2 linked regions of the Luteolibacter yonseiensis genome follow. The protein of the gene in region 1 interacts with the protein of each later gene in a pairwise test. Links are inferred from orthologs where the notes say so. Each region holds a gene or a part of one and is shown on either strand. Other genes may lie near its edges.

Region 1 (7,829 bases):
AAAACCGGCGAACGTGGCGACTATCATGCCACCATCACCGTCCATCTGCCCACCCGATCCACCGCGGAGGAACGAGAACTATGGGAAAAGCTCCGCGCCGCCTCGTCCTTCAACCCACGCAACCCCTCCGCCTGATGAACTCCGAACTTCCACTCTACGAGCCGGACACCGAAGCCACCTATCAACTGGACATCGTAGCCCGTCTTACCGGCATTTCCTCGCAAACCATCCTGCGTTATCAGGAACAGGGATTGATCCGCGGCACGGACCTCGACGACGAAGCGGTCCACACACTCCGCCGCATCGAACATCTCCGGCAGACGTGCGAGGCGAACATTTCCGGCCTCAAGCTCATCCTCGACCTGATGAACCAGGTGGAACGCCTCAAGTCCGAACTCCGTTCGCAACATTGAACTATTCCTGCATGAAATTCACCATCCTTGCGCTTTTCGGACTTCTCACGATCCCGGCTGCCTTCGCCCAGACCGAGATCCCTGCCAATCCCACCGTGACCCCGAAAAAATTCACCACCCGCGCCGTAGGTGGCGGAGTGAATCCCGGCGTGTCCATCGACACCACGAAACCTGAGAATCCGAATGTCCGCTACGTCACCCACGTCGTGCTCTATCAGAACCGCTTCTGGACCAGCGCGGAGGGCAAGCCTCTCGAAGCAAAGCTCATCGCATTCGAAGATATCGTCGCGGAGGTCCCCAAGGGAGCGACCGAGCCGGTGATGCCCGCTCCGCCGGAAAACCCCACCGTCGTCCGCGACGGAAAGATCAGGCTGTTGATAGACAAAAAGCCCGTCGAACTCGCGCTGGACCGGCTGAGTCGGCAGGACCAGGAGTTTGTCGGCCAGATCAAGGCATCGCTGGCGAAGAAGGCGGAACAGAAATAGATCAGCCAAGCCAGTCGTTCCGACAAACCTCATCCATGACCGGCCGGCGGAAACTACGTGACCTCCCCCCCGACTTGCGAACTCCGGTTTTCCTCCCATACTTCCAGCCATGCAAACCATCACCGAGTGGCGTCACCGGGCCGAGATGCTGACTCCGCCATTCCCTTGGGACCGCCCTCAATGGCATGACACGGGCGGCCCCACGGTGGTGCTGCTTCACGGCCTGTGGCGTGGCTGGCGGGCGATGCAGCCGCTGGCCCGGGCATTGGAAAACGATGGCTTTTCCACCCTGAACATTCCCTACCCTTCCGCCCGGCTGCCCATCCATCACCTCGTCACCCACGTCCGGCATCAGATCGAGGACAAGGTCGGCGACGGCCCCGTGCATTTCATCACCCATTCGCTCGGAGGCATCCTCCTCCGGTCACTGTTGGCCGGGGAAGTCCGGTGGAAGACAGGAAGGGCCATCATGCTTGCTCCACCGAACGCGGGCAGTGAGATCGTCGATTGGTCAAAAAAACATCCACTCCTCCACATCGCCCTCGGACCGGCGGGCCGTGAACTCGCCAGCGACGGCGTGCCACAGAATCTACCCGCGCTTCCTTCAGAGGTGCGGGCGGCGGTCATCATGGGAAACCGCTGCTCCATCCCCATTTTCAAAAAACTGCTCGGTGACGAGAACGACGGAATCGTCTCTGCGGCAAAGGGGCGTATCGACGGCCTCTGCGGATTTTCCGTCATCAATGCCGACCACACCTTCATCCAAACGCACCCGGAAGCCATCCGCCTCAGCCTGGAATTTCTGAAAACCGGAGTCTGGCCGGGTTAATTCCGCACGGACTCAGTGGGTTTCTTCAGGAACTGCTCGTCGCGGAGCTTCCTCACATACTCCAGATACCGCTGCTGGGCCGCGAGATCGGTGGCACTCGCCGTCACCGCAACTTCTTGGCCGTACTTTTTCCACGGTCCATAAGGGACCTGCCCGTCCTCGACGAAACGCCAGTGAACCTTCTGCCCGGACCGCATTCCGAGGTAGTCCCGCACCGATGGCGAGATGTCGATACCCGCCGCGCCATTCTGGGTCGCCTTGGGAGGCTTGTTGCCAAATACGAATTCCCAGTCATCAGTCACCCATGGGCCGCAGTCCTCCCATTGCGCGTAGCAACTGCGGCTGCCATTGTAGATCTGCACCCAGCGCCCCTTGCACACGGTTTTCCCCGGCTCGGGACGCATTCTCCCGAACCACGGGATCACACGCGATGCTTCCGGCTTGTGCGCGGCCCAACCGAGAACGTCATTGTAAGGCAGTGCGATGTAGAACGGATTGAGCTTCGGAATGAAATTTTTCGGCCGGAAGTCGCCGGTCGTATGGTTGGCGATCCGTTGTGTCGGATCCGGATTGTCATAACCTCCGAAATTGGCCGACCAATTCTGATCCCACGAGGACTTGCAGTTCGGCGTCGGGTTCCGGTCCGTCGGCTGCTCGCCGATCCAGAAAATCGTGCAGGTCACGTGGAGTTTCCAAGGATAAAGAATCCGCGAAGAGGCGCCGGGCTGCTGCTGCGGTCTGGCCGCGGTGGTGGCGGGACGACGTGCGGGCGCGGTGGGAACCGAGACTTTCGGAGCTGTCATCCGGATCGGCCCCTGGCCCGAGGACGGAGGCATCTGCACGTCTGACATCGCCACACCGGAAAAAACGACCGGCAGCACCAAACTCAAAACGGGGGTTTTTGGGAGAAATCGAAGCATGTCTCAACGACCATCAGGAGATTCAGGGGAAGCAAAGGGTGCGCAGCTTGAACAATTTCGCCAATGACGCAAGCCAAAGGTCCGGGTGGGAAATCGGGTGTCGTCATCCCGGCGACTGCCTCCGCCGGATATCCTGTCCGGAGAAGCCAGCACGGGGAACAGGAAGTCCCTGGCAAGCAATGTTCGGAATGAACGCTCCAAGAAAAACGGCGGCACCCGTTTGGATGCCGCCGTTTTCGAAATGGAAAATCAATCAGATTTCGTTCACCGGCAGGTTCGTGACCTCCTCGCGCACCTTTTCCGCGAGGGCGGTGGAGAGGTAGCGCTCGGTGGACGAGCAGCCGACGGTGACGATGCGCTTGCCTTTGAACTCAGGACGCTTCGCGACCTGGAGGGCGGCCCAGACGTTCGCTCCGGTGGAGATACCGGCTGGCAGGCCTTCGACCTGGGCGAGGGCCTGGGCGGTGGCGATGGCGTCCTCGTTCGAAACCTGGATGATCTCGTCGATGATGGAGGTGTTGAGATTGCCGGGGATGAAGCCGGCACCGATGCCTTGGATCATGTGCGGGCCGGGTGCGCCGCCGGAAATGACGGGGCTGGCCACCGGCTCGACAGCGATGACTTTAGCGCTGCCGCGGGATTTGAGGACCTCACCCACACCGGTGATGGTGCCGCCCGTGCCAACACCGGCGACGAATGCGTCGATCTGGCCGTCCGTATCGCGCCAGATTTCCTCGGCGGTCGTCTCGCGGTGGACTTGCGGGTTGGCAGGATTGTCGAACTGGCCGGGACCGAAGGAACCGGGGTTCTCGGAGATGAGCTTCTTCGCCATCGCGATGGCGCCGTTCATGCCACGGGCGCGTGGGGTGAGGACGATTTCCGCACCGAGCAGACGGAGCAGGACGCGGCGCTCGATGGACATGCTCTCAGGCATCGTGAGGATCACACGGTAGCCTTTCGCACGGGCGACGAAGGCGAGCGCGATGCCGGTGTTGCCGGACGTCGGCTCGATGATGAGGCCGCCGGGCTTGAGCGAGCCGTCTTTTTCAGCGGCTTCGATCATGGCCTTGCCGATACGGTCTTTCACGCTGAAGAGCGGGTTGAAGAACTCGGCTTTCACACAGACTTCTGCTTCGAGGCCTGCAGTGAGGTGGTTGAGACGGATCAGCGGGGTGTTGCCTACGGTGGCAACCATGTTTTCAGCGATGTTCATGATGAATAGGGGATAATCCCCAAGCAGTTTGCCCCCAGAAGTGCAGGCAAGTCAAGTCAGGTGTCTCTATCGGAGCCCTCGTCGATGCAGCCTACTAGGACTGGAACGCGTCACGTAGTGGGAAACCATGACATTGTGACACATTAATTTGACGGAATGCTCACCTGTCACCCTAGCTATATAAAGAGGCCCACAACGTCAAAATATTTTCAGATAAATCTCTTTGAGAGTTTACAGCGGCGCATTATTTCCAATTGGCTAGCACTTTGCACATTTGGGCAGTCTCTGGAGCCTCTATGGCTTCGTAAATCTCCAGCGCCTTCTTCGCCCTCCGCACCGCCTCCTTACGCTCTCCCATCTTGTAAAATTCATTCGCTGAGTTCCACAGCGCTCCTCCTTCGCCAATCCGATCTCCGATCTCTCGGCTGATGACTAGATGTTCATCGTAATATTCGATCGCTATACTTGACGCGCCTAGTCTGGCATGTGCGAGGCCGAGTTTACCCAACGCGCATCCCTCCCCATGCCGATCCCCAATCTCTCTGGCAATTATCAAGTAATCTTCACAATACCCGATGGACTTTTGTATCTCGCCCAACTTAATATAAGCGAGGCCGAGATTACCCAGTGCTGCCCCCTGACCGTTCTTGTCTCCAATCTCTCGGGCGATCACTAAGTGCTCTTCATGATACTCTATAGCCGTCCGCTCATCATCCAAGGTAGAGTGAGCAGCACCGAGACAACCGAGCGCACCTCCCTCCTCGCGCCGATCCCCAACCTCGCGTGCGATTGTCAAACGTCCCTCGTAATACTCAAGAGCCTTCCATATATCCCCTAAGTTCCTGTACGCGTTGCCGAGGTTGCCCAGCGATCTCCCCTCCGCACGCCTGTCCCCGATCTCGCGGAACAACAGCAAAGATTGTTCGTGGTAGACTATGGCCTTGCGCGCATCGCCCAAGTTTTTATATGCGGTGCCGAGGTTACCAAGCGCGTTAGCCTCCGCACACCGATTCTCAGTCTCACGGGCGATCTCAAAATGTGCCTCGTAATACTCAATTGCCTTCCTCGCATCACCCAAGTCGGCGTATGCGTTGCCAAGATTGCCCACCGCAGCTCCTTCCTCCCCCCTGTGACCGATACGACGGGCGGCGCGAAGCTGACTTTCCAACCAAACGATGCGCTGGCGAGCATGAAATCGGACATTACTGCAATAACTGATGGAGTGAACGAGATCCATCATCAACTCGGCAGTTGCTTCGTCCCGCCGCATATCTAACGCGATCCAAGCGGCCTCGATCTGCGCTCGCTCGCGGTCAAAAAGAGCTAAACCAGTGAGCATATTTCCTTTTTCAAGATACCATCGCTCAGCATCTTTTCCGACCTCGGTATAGTGGCGAGCGTGGGCGATAGTTAGATTGTCGAGTTCCTCTCCATTGAGGCAACTGCGAGCGTAGGCAGCAGCAAGATCATGGAGTTTGTAGCGGTCCGTCCCCACGGGTTCCAACAGGCTGCGGCGAAGGAAAGAGGCTAGCATTTCCTCGCTCGCGCCAACTATTTTCTGCGCCGCCAGCACGTCGAAGTCTACGCTGAAAATAGAAAGATTCTTCCAAGCAGCTTGCTGGTATCCGGTCAAGAAATCTACACTGAGACTGAGGGTTTCAGAGATGGTGATTTCCCCAGCATCCGTAGCACCGGCATCAAGGTAAGCCAGTCGACCTCTGCCGAGTTTTTTTAGATACGCGGCCACATCGGCCACGCCACCACGGTCGCCAGCGTCCAGCTTCAGATGGGCGGCGGCGAGGCGCAACGCCAGTGGTAATCCGGCACAGAGACGCACCAGCTCCGCCACCTCCACCTCGCCCAGTTCCGGATAGGCGTTGCGCAGGAGATCCGAGGCCTCCGCGTCCTTCAGTTTTCCGACAGCGTAGGGAGAACATCCATCGACCATGAAATTCGCGCGGGAGGTGACGATGAGAGCGCAGCCGTCCGGTGGCAGCAAGGCCCGGGCCTGCGCAGCGTCCCGCGCGTTGTCGAGCAGGATGAGAGCTTTTTTTCCATGCAGCACATTGAGATAGAGACCGCGCAAGGATGCCTCATCCTCGGGCAGATTTCCCGTTTCCGGGTGGAAGGAGAGAATGATCTGCGCCAACAGCGCGGCACCGGTGGGAGCGGCGTCCCGTTTCAGCCCTTGGCCGTCCACCAGCAGCCCGGCATCAGGAAACCGCGCCGCCCATTCCCGCGCGAGCACCAACGCCAGCGCCGTCTTGCCGATGCCACCCATTCCCTTGAGTCCGCTAATGACCGCGCCGCCCTGCCCGGCGTGATTCCTCAGTTCCTCCAATTCGTCCACCCGTCCGATGAATCCCTGTGGTGGTGGCGGAATGGTATGAAGTTTATCGAATGCCGCAGGAGGAGTGATTTTTCTAAGGGAATCCACCTTCGCTGTGAGCTGCGCATGGGAAAGCAACTGGATGCCCGCAAAGGCCTCCCCTCCGGCTGCATTGTCATGCTTCGCGAGATTCCATAGCGCCTCGCCGAAATTTTCACTCAAGGCCGCCGCGAGATCGGCACGCTCGGTTTCCGTGAGATCTTCCAAGCCGGGGGTGATGGCGATGAAGGCGGGCCACGCTTCATCGCTGGAAAGAACGTTTTGCCGCCCATGGGCATATTTACCGAGGACGGCGGGGATGTTTACCTCCTGCAACTCCGAAAGCGGGCCCCCGGGCAGATCTCCGTCCTTTTTGAAATGATCTCCCAGAAGATGACCGGCCCTGCGAAAAAGATCTGTGACATTGCCATGCCTTTCCCGCAGCGGCTCGGTCACTCTTTCAACGGAGGAAATCATGGCCTGGCAGACGAGATTCCGGATGTTGTTGTTACTGAAAACGTCATCAACATTCGGTGGCGGCTGCTTTACTTTGGAAGCCCAGTAAGACTGGAACTGATTCCCTGCGACTCCCGCAAAAAAGGTCAAAATCGCACAAAGCCATAGATAGCGATTTCCAAAATACGCTGCGGCGCCGGAAAAGCCGACGCCAATAACAAGCGCGATAATCATCAATCTGCCGGGAGTGCACCAATGCATACTCATCTACCTCTGCCACCTAACAGAAGGCAGGAGCGTTGACAAGGTCCATGGTATCAAATCGCGAAGCATCCGCTCCGCACCACCGATTGTCAGATTTGGAAATCCGCCGAGGTGGAGTCGAGGTGGAGTCCGCACTCGTATTTCTCGCCGTTGAAGCGGGTGGCCTCCACGTCGCCGTCGACGACGGGGCGGGTGCTGTGCCAGTCTCCCATCGTGACGTAGCCTTTTTCCGCGAGCGGGTGGCGGGGCAGGTTGTTCTGGTGGAAATAAAGATCCACCTGCGCATCGGCCCAATCGAGGATCGGATAGGCTTTCACGGTTTTTTTCTGCTGCTCGACGAACGGGCGGTCCACCCGTGAGCTGGACTGGGAACGGCGTAGGCCGCTGAGCCAGACATCCGCCCCGGTTTCGCGGAGGGCGCGGTTCATCGGTTCGACCTTGGTGAGAAGGCCGTAGCGGTCCGCACCGTCCTTGCCCTGCTCCCACAGATTCCCCCACAGCGCCTGCATGCGCGCGGCGGAAACCGTGGGCTGATAGACGCGTAGATCGAGATTCAGCCTGGAAGTGAGTTCTTCCATATACTGGTAGGTTTCGGGAAACAGGAATCCGGTGTCGATGAACACGACCGGAATCTTCGGCGCGTGCTCGTGAATGAGGTGGAGCATGACCGCCGCCTGCAGGCCGAAACTGGTGGACGCGACAAGGCGCTCACCGAGCTGGTCATAAAGCAAACGGAGGCGGTCCCCGGCGCGCAGGGGGGCTAGTGCCGCGGAAAGCTCGGCAGGATCGATGTCCTGCGAGATGGTCGCGGGTATTTCAAATTTGATGGCTGCCATGATGGAGCGCGGTTGTTGAACGGATCAGTTGTTTGAGGTGAATGC
Region 2 (6,069 bases), on another replicon or contig:
GTCTCGGACGAAGTATCTCGGCCTCTACCACGACATGATGTATGCGCTGGTCAAGCTTCAGAACGAGGACGGTCTGTGGCGCACCAGCCTGCTGGACCCACAGGACCCGAAAGGTGAATCCTCCGGTTCGTCATTTTTCACCTACTCCATGGCCTGGGGGATCAACCGGGGCCTGCTTCCCGCCGAAACCTTCCGTCCCGTGGTGATGAAAGGTTATCAGGCGCTGGCGAAGAACATCCAGCCCACCGGCATGTTGGGATATGTCCAGAAAATCGGTGAGGCGCCGGACAAGCAGGATACGACCGCGGAGTCCACGGAAGTCTATGGCTCGGGCGCGTTCCTGTTGGCCGGGTCCGAAGTGGTCCGCCTGCTTGATCCTGCGAAACGCCGGACGGACCTCGCCACCTTTGACGGCGTGAAGCTGCCCGAGCGCTTCCTGCCGGCCACGCCGCGCACGTTCGCCAGATTCATCCCCGAACGTTCGGATGATTTTGCCTGGGAGAACGACCTCGTCGCCTTCCGCACCTACGGACCCGCGCTTCGTTCCGGACCGGAGAACAGCGGCATCGACTGCTGGTTCAAGCGCGTCCCCTACCCCGTCATCGACAAGTGGTACCTGCAGGACCGCCTGAAGCTGGAGTATGGAAAAATCAACAAGCCCTATCATGACGACCAGGGCGACGGCTATGACGTTTACAAGGTGAGCGACACCCGTGGCTGCGGCGGCATCTCGGTGTGGGCGGATGACAAATTGTATAACTCAGAAACCTATGTCGCCCAGCGCGTCATCGAGAACACTCCGGAGCGCGTCGTTTTCGAACTGGATTACGCAAGCGACTTCAAGGGCAAGGTCCTCCGCGAGACCAAGCGCATCACCCTCATCATGGGAGTCCGCATGTTCCAAAGCGATTCACGCTTCACCCTCGACGGCAAGCCAGCCGCGAACCTCGATGTCGCCATCGGCCTCATGCCGCAGGTCAAGGGCGGCGCACCGGTCTTCACTCCGAAATCCGGCACGATGCACGTCTGGGAAACACTTGATGGCAACGACCTCGGCACCGGTGTGGCCATTGATCCGGCCCGGGTGGTGAAGATGACCACCCACACCGACGCCGCCGGACAAACCCAGGCCCTCTGCCTTGCGAAGACCGATGAATCCGGCGCCATCCGCTGGTTCTCCGGTTTCGGATGGTCGGGACAGGGAGACATTACCACGGAGAAGAAGTGGACGGACTATCTGGAATCCTTTTCCACGAAATATGTGAAAGCTCCATATGAGGGTTACGGCAAGAGCGAACCCATCAAGGTCCACGCGCTTGACGTCCCCGCCGCAGCGGAAGCCAAGTGAAGCGGCTCAAATGAATCAGCGGCCGGCGACTTGTGACTCCGCAGGAACATATTTCCGGGCGGGAAAGTCGTTGGCCGGATTCGTTACTTCTTCACTTCCTGATTTACGAGCTGATTAGGTTCGGCCAGGGCCCAATGAGCTTGTGTGCCGCTACGTGTGCGGATGACCTCCGGCAGCGGGCGTTTGGAATAGTCTGATTCCAGCTCCCGCAATCGGGGGAAATCCATGATGATGCGATTGCGTATTTCATTGAAGGACAGCCCTCCATGATGCAGCGGTCCATAGTATGGGCCGAGCTCCTCCCAATTGCCGGGCATCCGGTTCCGCTCATTCCGGAACGCGATCACCATTTCCGCGGAAGCCCATTGGGCATAGGAGTCGGGAATCGTCTTTGTGACCAATTGATGAATGTTGTAGGCAAGGACACCCCCGCCGACGATCCCGGCCAGTAATAAGATGACGGCGATATTCTTCCACTTTTTCATATTTCGAGATCCGGTTTCTTCACAGAAAAATCATCACCCGGGCTTGGCGGTGACCACGCCGAGCATTTTTCCTATGAGGAATCTTGAAATCACAATCACCCCTGTCACATAACAGATCATGATGAGGTAATGGGAGATCTGAAATCGGGGAAAATCAGCAATGAGGCCAAACTCCCGAAGAAAAGAACGGCGCAAACAAACCTGATCCAGAATTCCTCCCGGTCTCTTGGTGGCTCACTCATCTTCATGAATGCCCGCTGTCATCGCCCCCGACCTCATCGAAATCCGTCTCCCGCACACGTTTGCGATCACGCTGGATTTCCACATTCTTGCGGAGCATCTCGCGGAGTTCGACTCCTCCATGAACCGCTGGAATGGTCAGATGAGGGGTCGACCGATCGGAAGTTTCCAAGACGATGGAAGCTAGGCCGGTCAGGCGCATCCACCACGGGCGGATCATCAGTGAGTCCTTGACGCGATAGAGCTCTATCTCGTCGATGGTCTGGTTGATGATTCCGCTGGTGATGCGGAGCCGTTCGGTGGTGACCTCGAATACCTGCGAACGTACCAGCAGATAGCGCCAGAGAACGTATGCGGCGGGGAGAACAAGCGCGATCAGGACGATGGGCAGGAACGGTCCGCTCAACAACGCCCCGATGATGATGCAGGCCGCGACAAACAAGGCACCTGCGAATGGCCAGAGGTTGAGCCACTGCGAGGGGCTCCCTTTCCAAAACGATTTTTCTTCATTCATCGTCCGCATGATGATGGAGGCGGCGGTCGGACGGCAAGTGGAGAATCCCGCCGGGATTCCAAGGGGCTTGCCGAAATGGAATCATTTCGCAGGGATTTTCCAGTCCTTCGTCAGGGACACCTTCGCCGTCCCTTGGGAACGGATGACCGGACTGCCATTTCCACCCGTCCGGCAGTCCTGAACCGTGTCCGTTTCCTCCTTGAGAATGACCGGATGGAGGAGTGAAAGCCAGATCCTTCCAGAACCGACCGAGACCTCCTCATCCGTGAAATTTCCTTCAAAATCAGGAACCCTCTGCCGCTTGTGGCTGCCGTGGACCGTGAAGACCCCACAAGGGTGTCCGTGCACCGCACCGATGGAATCCAACCGGATCGTATATTTCCCCTCCGGGTTTCCCGTTACCAGCATGGGCAGCAAATCCTTCGGAACCTCGATTTCGGTGCCGATCTGGATGCGCTTTTTCCCCAGCCACAGCTTGCGGGGCGCCAGCGAATTTTCCTCCAACAACAGGTCGAACACGGGAGACAGTTGCTTGGACAAGGTCGCTCCACGGAATCCCCCGCTGCCGTCCGCGGTCCATTTGGAACCGTCTCTCTGGTAAGTCAGCGGAGCGCCCGGCGCCACGAGTTGTCGAACTGCGGGCTTTTTCGTTTTATCCTTCTTCTGCTCCTCGGGCACGGGTTCGGTAAAGGAGGATTCCAGAAGCGTGTAGCGGACCTGATCCCCCGCCCTTTCGAGATGCGTGACGGTCGTCTGCCTTCCTTTGAGCGACGTCGTGGTATTCCCGAGAATCGACGTCTCGAAGACACGTGAAACCACCTCATGCGTGCGGGTGACCTTTACATCCAGACGGGTCGGAAACGGCAGATCCTTGCGAAAGACGACACCTTCGGCTGTCCGATCGACGAGCTTCTCCAGCGACGGATCCACCTTGCCGGAATCATCCGCGGTATTTTTGTCACCCCCGCTTCCGACCGCCGACCGGGCCCTGCCCGCCAGGCTCCTCGCCTTGTCGCACGAGGGGATCGAGAGTGCCAGCAGGGCGATGGGAATGGTGTGGAATTTCATAAGTCAGATGTGGCCGCAGCAATCGAGGTGCTGGTTCATCTCGATGGCCGGCATTTCCTCCGTGGATGTTCCCACGACAATGGCCGGCACTCCGGCAACCGTCTTGTGCGGCGCGACGTCGTGCAGGACCACGCTGCCCGCGCCGACCTTGGCTCCGGTGCCGATCTCCACCCGTCCGAGAATCTTCGCTCCGGCACCCAGCAGCACTCCGGAACGGATGATCGGGTGACGGTTGCCCGTTTCCTTGCCGGTGCCACCGAGCGTAACCTCGTGCAAGATGGAAACGTCGTCCTCGATGATCGCGGTTTCTCCGACCACGAATGAGGTCGCGTGATCCAACAAGATTCCGCAGCCGATCCGCGCCGCAGGATGAATGTCCACCGAAAAGGCCTCGCTGGCGACACTTTGAAAATAAAGCGCCAGCCAGCGGCGCTCGTCCACCCACAGTTGGTGGGCGACGCGGTAGGTTGTCAGGGCGAGAAATCCCTTGAAGAAAAGCAGCGGCTCCAATGGAGAGAAGCACGCGGGATCACGCTCGAACATCGCCAGCAGATCGCGCGACGCGGCGTGAACGATCTGTGGATACGCCTCGAAAACGCCGGTGAGAAGCGGTTCCATGCTCACGCGGGGCATGTCCTCACGCGCCAGACGGCGCGCCAGACGGGCGCCGAGCGCCGCAGCCAGGGTCTCCCGCGAGAGGATCACGTCATGCACGAGGTGCTTGAGGGTGGGCTCATCCTTGGCCACACGATCCGCTTCTTCGCGGAGGGTTTGCCAGACGTTGCGGAGGTCCGCCACTTTTCCAGCGCAAAGCTTGGTTTTATTCTTGCTCGCCGGGAGAGTTTCGGTCTGTTGGGATTCGCTCATGAAGATTTCACAAAAATTGGAATACGCCTGCCGAGCGATGGCTCAACTGGCGAAATACCATGACGGGCGAACTCTTACACGGCTCGAAGACTTAGCGCAACGCGAAGCAGTGTCAGGAAACTTTCTCGTGCAAATTCTCAACGACCTGCGCCGCGCGGGTCTGGTGGAAAGCCGCAGGGGCAAGGCCGGTGGCTACCTGCTGGGCCGCCCCGCCAACCAGATCACGCTGCGCCAGGTGGTGGATGCAGTGGATCCCGCCCTGCTGCAATGCTCCGTCACGCCGGAGGGCGATTCCGGCCAGTCCGTGCGGCGGGCTTGGGAACAGGTGTCCTCTGGCTTCCAACAGTCTTTGGATGGAATCACCCTGGACAGCATGGCCAGCAAACAGAGCGATCCGATGTTCTACATCTGAAAAAGTTGCAGAGGTGCCTAACAGTTGTAATTTGTCAAGAAAGGTAAAATATTTCGCTGGATGCGAATGAAGATTTCAGTTAAATGACTGTCGTCTTTTCCAACCCCTTTCACCCCATGGCTGCACCTGTCGAACACACCCACCACATCAAGATCCGCTCGACGCAGATGGAAATTCCCTCCGGAAGCGGCAATCGCGAGGAAGATTTTGATCACAAACTGAAGGCTGCCGAGGAAGAGCTCGGTCGCATCCAGCTCCAGCGTGAGGAACTCGCCCGGAAAAAAAGCGAGCTTGAGGAACTCACCGGCCGCAAGCGCGCGTTCCTCACCCAGCAGGTGGAACTCAGCGAAAAACTGACGAATTCGCTCACGCTCATCGACCGCGAGTTGTTCGACATCCGCCAGGAAGCGGAAGATCTCGAGCAGTGCCGTGTCTGCTTCGCGGCGCATCTGGACAAGATCCAGAAAATCAATCCGGAAAACTGGTCCCGCGAGCAGGTGGCGGAGAAGCTTGAAAAGGCTTCGATGGCCATCGACATCGCGGCCGACGAATACGACCAGGCCGCGGCCCATTTCCAGAATGGTCGCAGCGGTGCCATTTTCGGCCGTCCTTCGAAACGGAGCCGGACAACCGCCACACGCAGCGCCGCCAGTTCGGAATTCATGGTGAACCTCCGGAATGGATTCGCCTTCAATCTGCCGATCTTCGCACTCGGTGGATTCGCCCTTTTCATCTATCTCATCAAGTAGTCACCTTCCCGTGCCATGCCCCGCAGCCCACTACTCAAGGAAGATCTGGAACTGAGCGAACTGCGCGAGACGGAACAACAATTGCTTCTCCGTCAGAAGGAGTTCGCGGAAATCCCGAAACGCCTCGCGAAGGAACTCAAGGAGCGGGAGTCCACCATGCCGCCGCTCGCGGAGATCGAGGAGCGCCGCCGCCGGATCGAGCATGACCAGATCGTCTCGCGTGGCGAGGTGGCGAACATCCTGCGTGACCAGAGCCGCAGCTTCGTGCTGCTCGTCCTGCTCGTCACCGCCACCGGATCACTGATCTGGTGGGGGGTGAAACTGATGCAGGGGTGAGACAATAAATAAAAAGGGGGATAAAAGAGCGCGGGCCGGGTCAGCCTGCC

What was found. The genes of interacting proteins can lie anywhere in the genome.
Region 2: the proteins of cysK (region 1) and cysE interact in binary tests that used the Escherichia coli proteins (3 or more experiments, as listed by UniProt). The link is inferred for Luteolibacter yonseiensis from one-to-one orthologs.

The regions. Positions count from the first base shown.
Region 1 is NZ_JAENIK010000013.1:150,575-158,403, forward strand. What follows is about bases 1,881-4,818. They hold cysK (cysteine synthase A), read right to left. Parts: upstream 3,861-4,818; coding sequence 2,901-3,860; downstream 1,881-2,900. Other genes in these bases: JIN84_RS21060 (hypothetical protein), read right to left, coding at 1,881-2,578; JIN84_RS21070 (tetratricopeptide repeat protein), read right to left, coding at 4,105-4,818. Also shown: JIN84_RS21040 (DnaJ C-terminal domain-containing protein), read left to right, coding at 1-135; JIN84_RS21045 (chaperone modulator CbpM), read left to right, coding at 135-413; JIN84_RS21050 (hypothetical protein), read left to right, coding at 425-898; JIN84_RS21055 (alpha/beta hydrolase), read left to right, coding at 1,008-1,727; more of JIN84_RS21060, read right to left, coding at 1,724-1,880; more of JIN84_RS21070, read right to left, coding at 4,819-6,918; JIN84_RS21075 (phosphoadenylyl-sulfate reductase), read right to left, coding at 7,038-7,784; JIN84_RS21080 (NADPH-dependent assimilatory sulfite reductase hemoprotein subunit), read right to left, coding at 7,809-7,829.
Region 2 is NZ_JAENIK010000012.1:1,043,597-1,049,665, forward strand. What follows is about bases 2,591-5,512. They hold cysE (serine O-acetyltransferase), read right to left. Parts: upstream 4,523-5,512; coding sequence 3,659-4,522; downstream 2,591-3,658. Other genes in these bases: JIN84_RS20085 (hypothetical protein), read right to left, coding at 2,669-3,655; JIN84_RS20095 (RrF2 family transcriptional regulator), read left to right, coding at 4,521-4,934; JIN84_RS20100 (hypothetical protein), read left to right, coding at 5,051-5,512. Also shown: JIN84_RS20070 (glycoside hydrolase family 88 protein), read left to right, coding at 1-1,348; JIN84_RS20075 (hypothetical protein), read right to left, coding at 1,432-1,833; JIN84_RS20080 (PH domain-containing protein), read right to left, coding at 2,078-2,587; more of JIN84_RS20100, read left to right, coding at 5,513-5,683; JIN84_RS20105 (hypothetical protein), read left to right, coding at 5,699-6,019; JIN84_RS20110 (SET domain-containing protein), read right to left, coding at 6,060-6,069.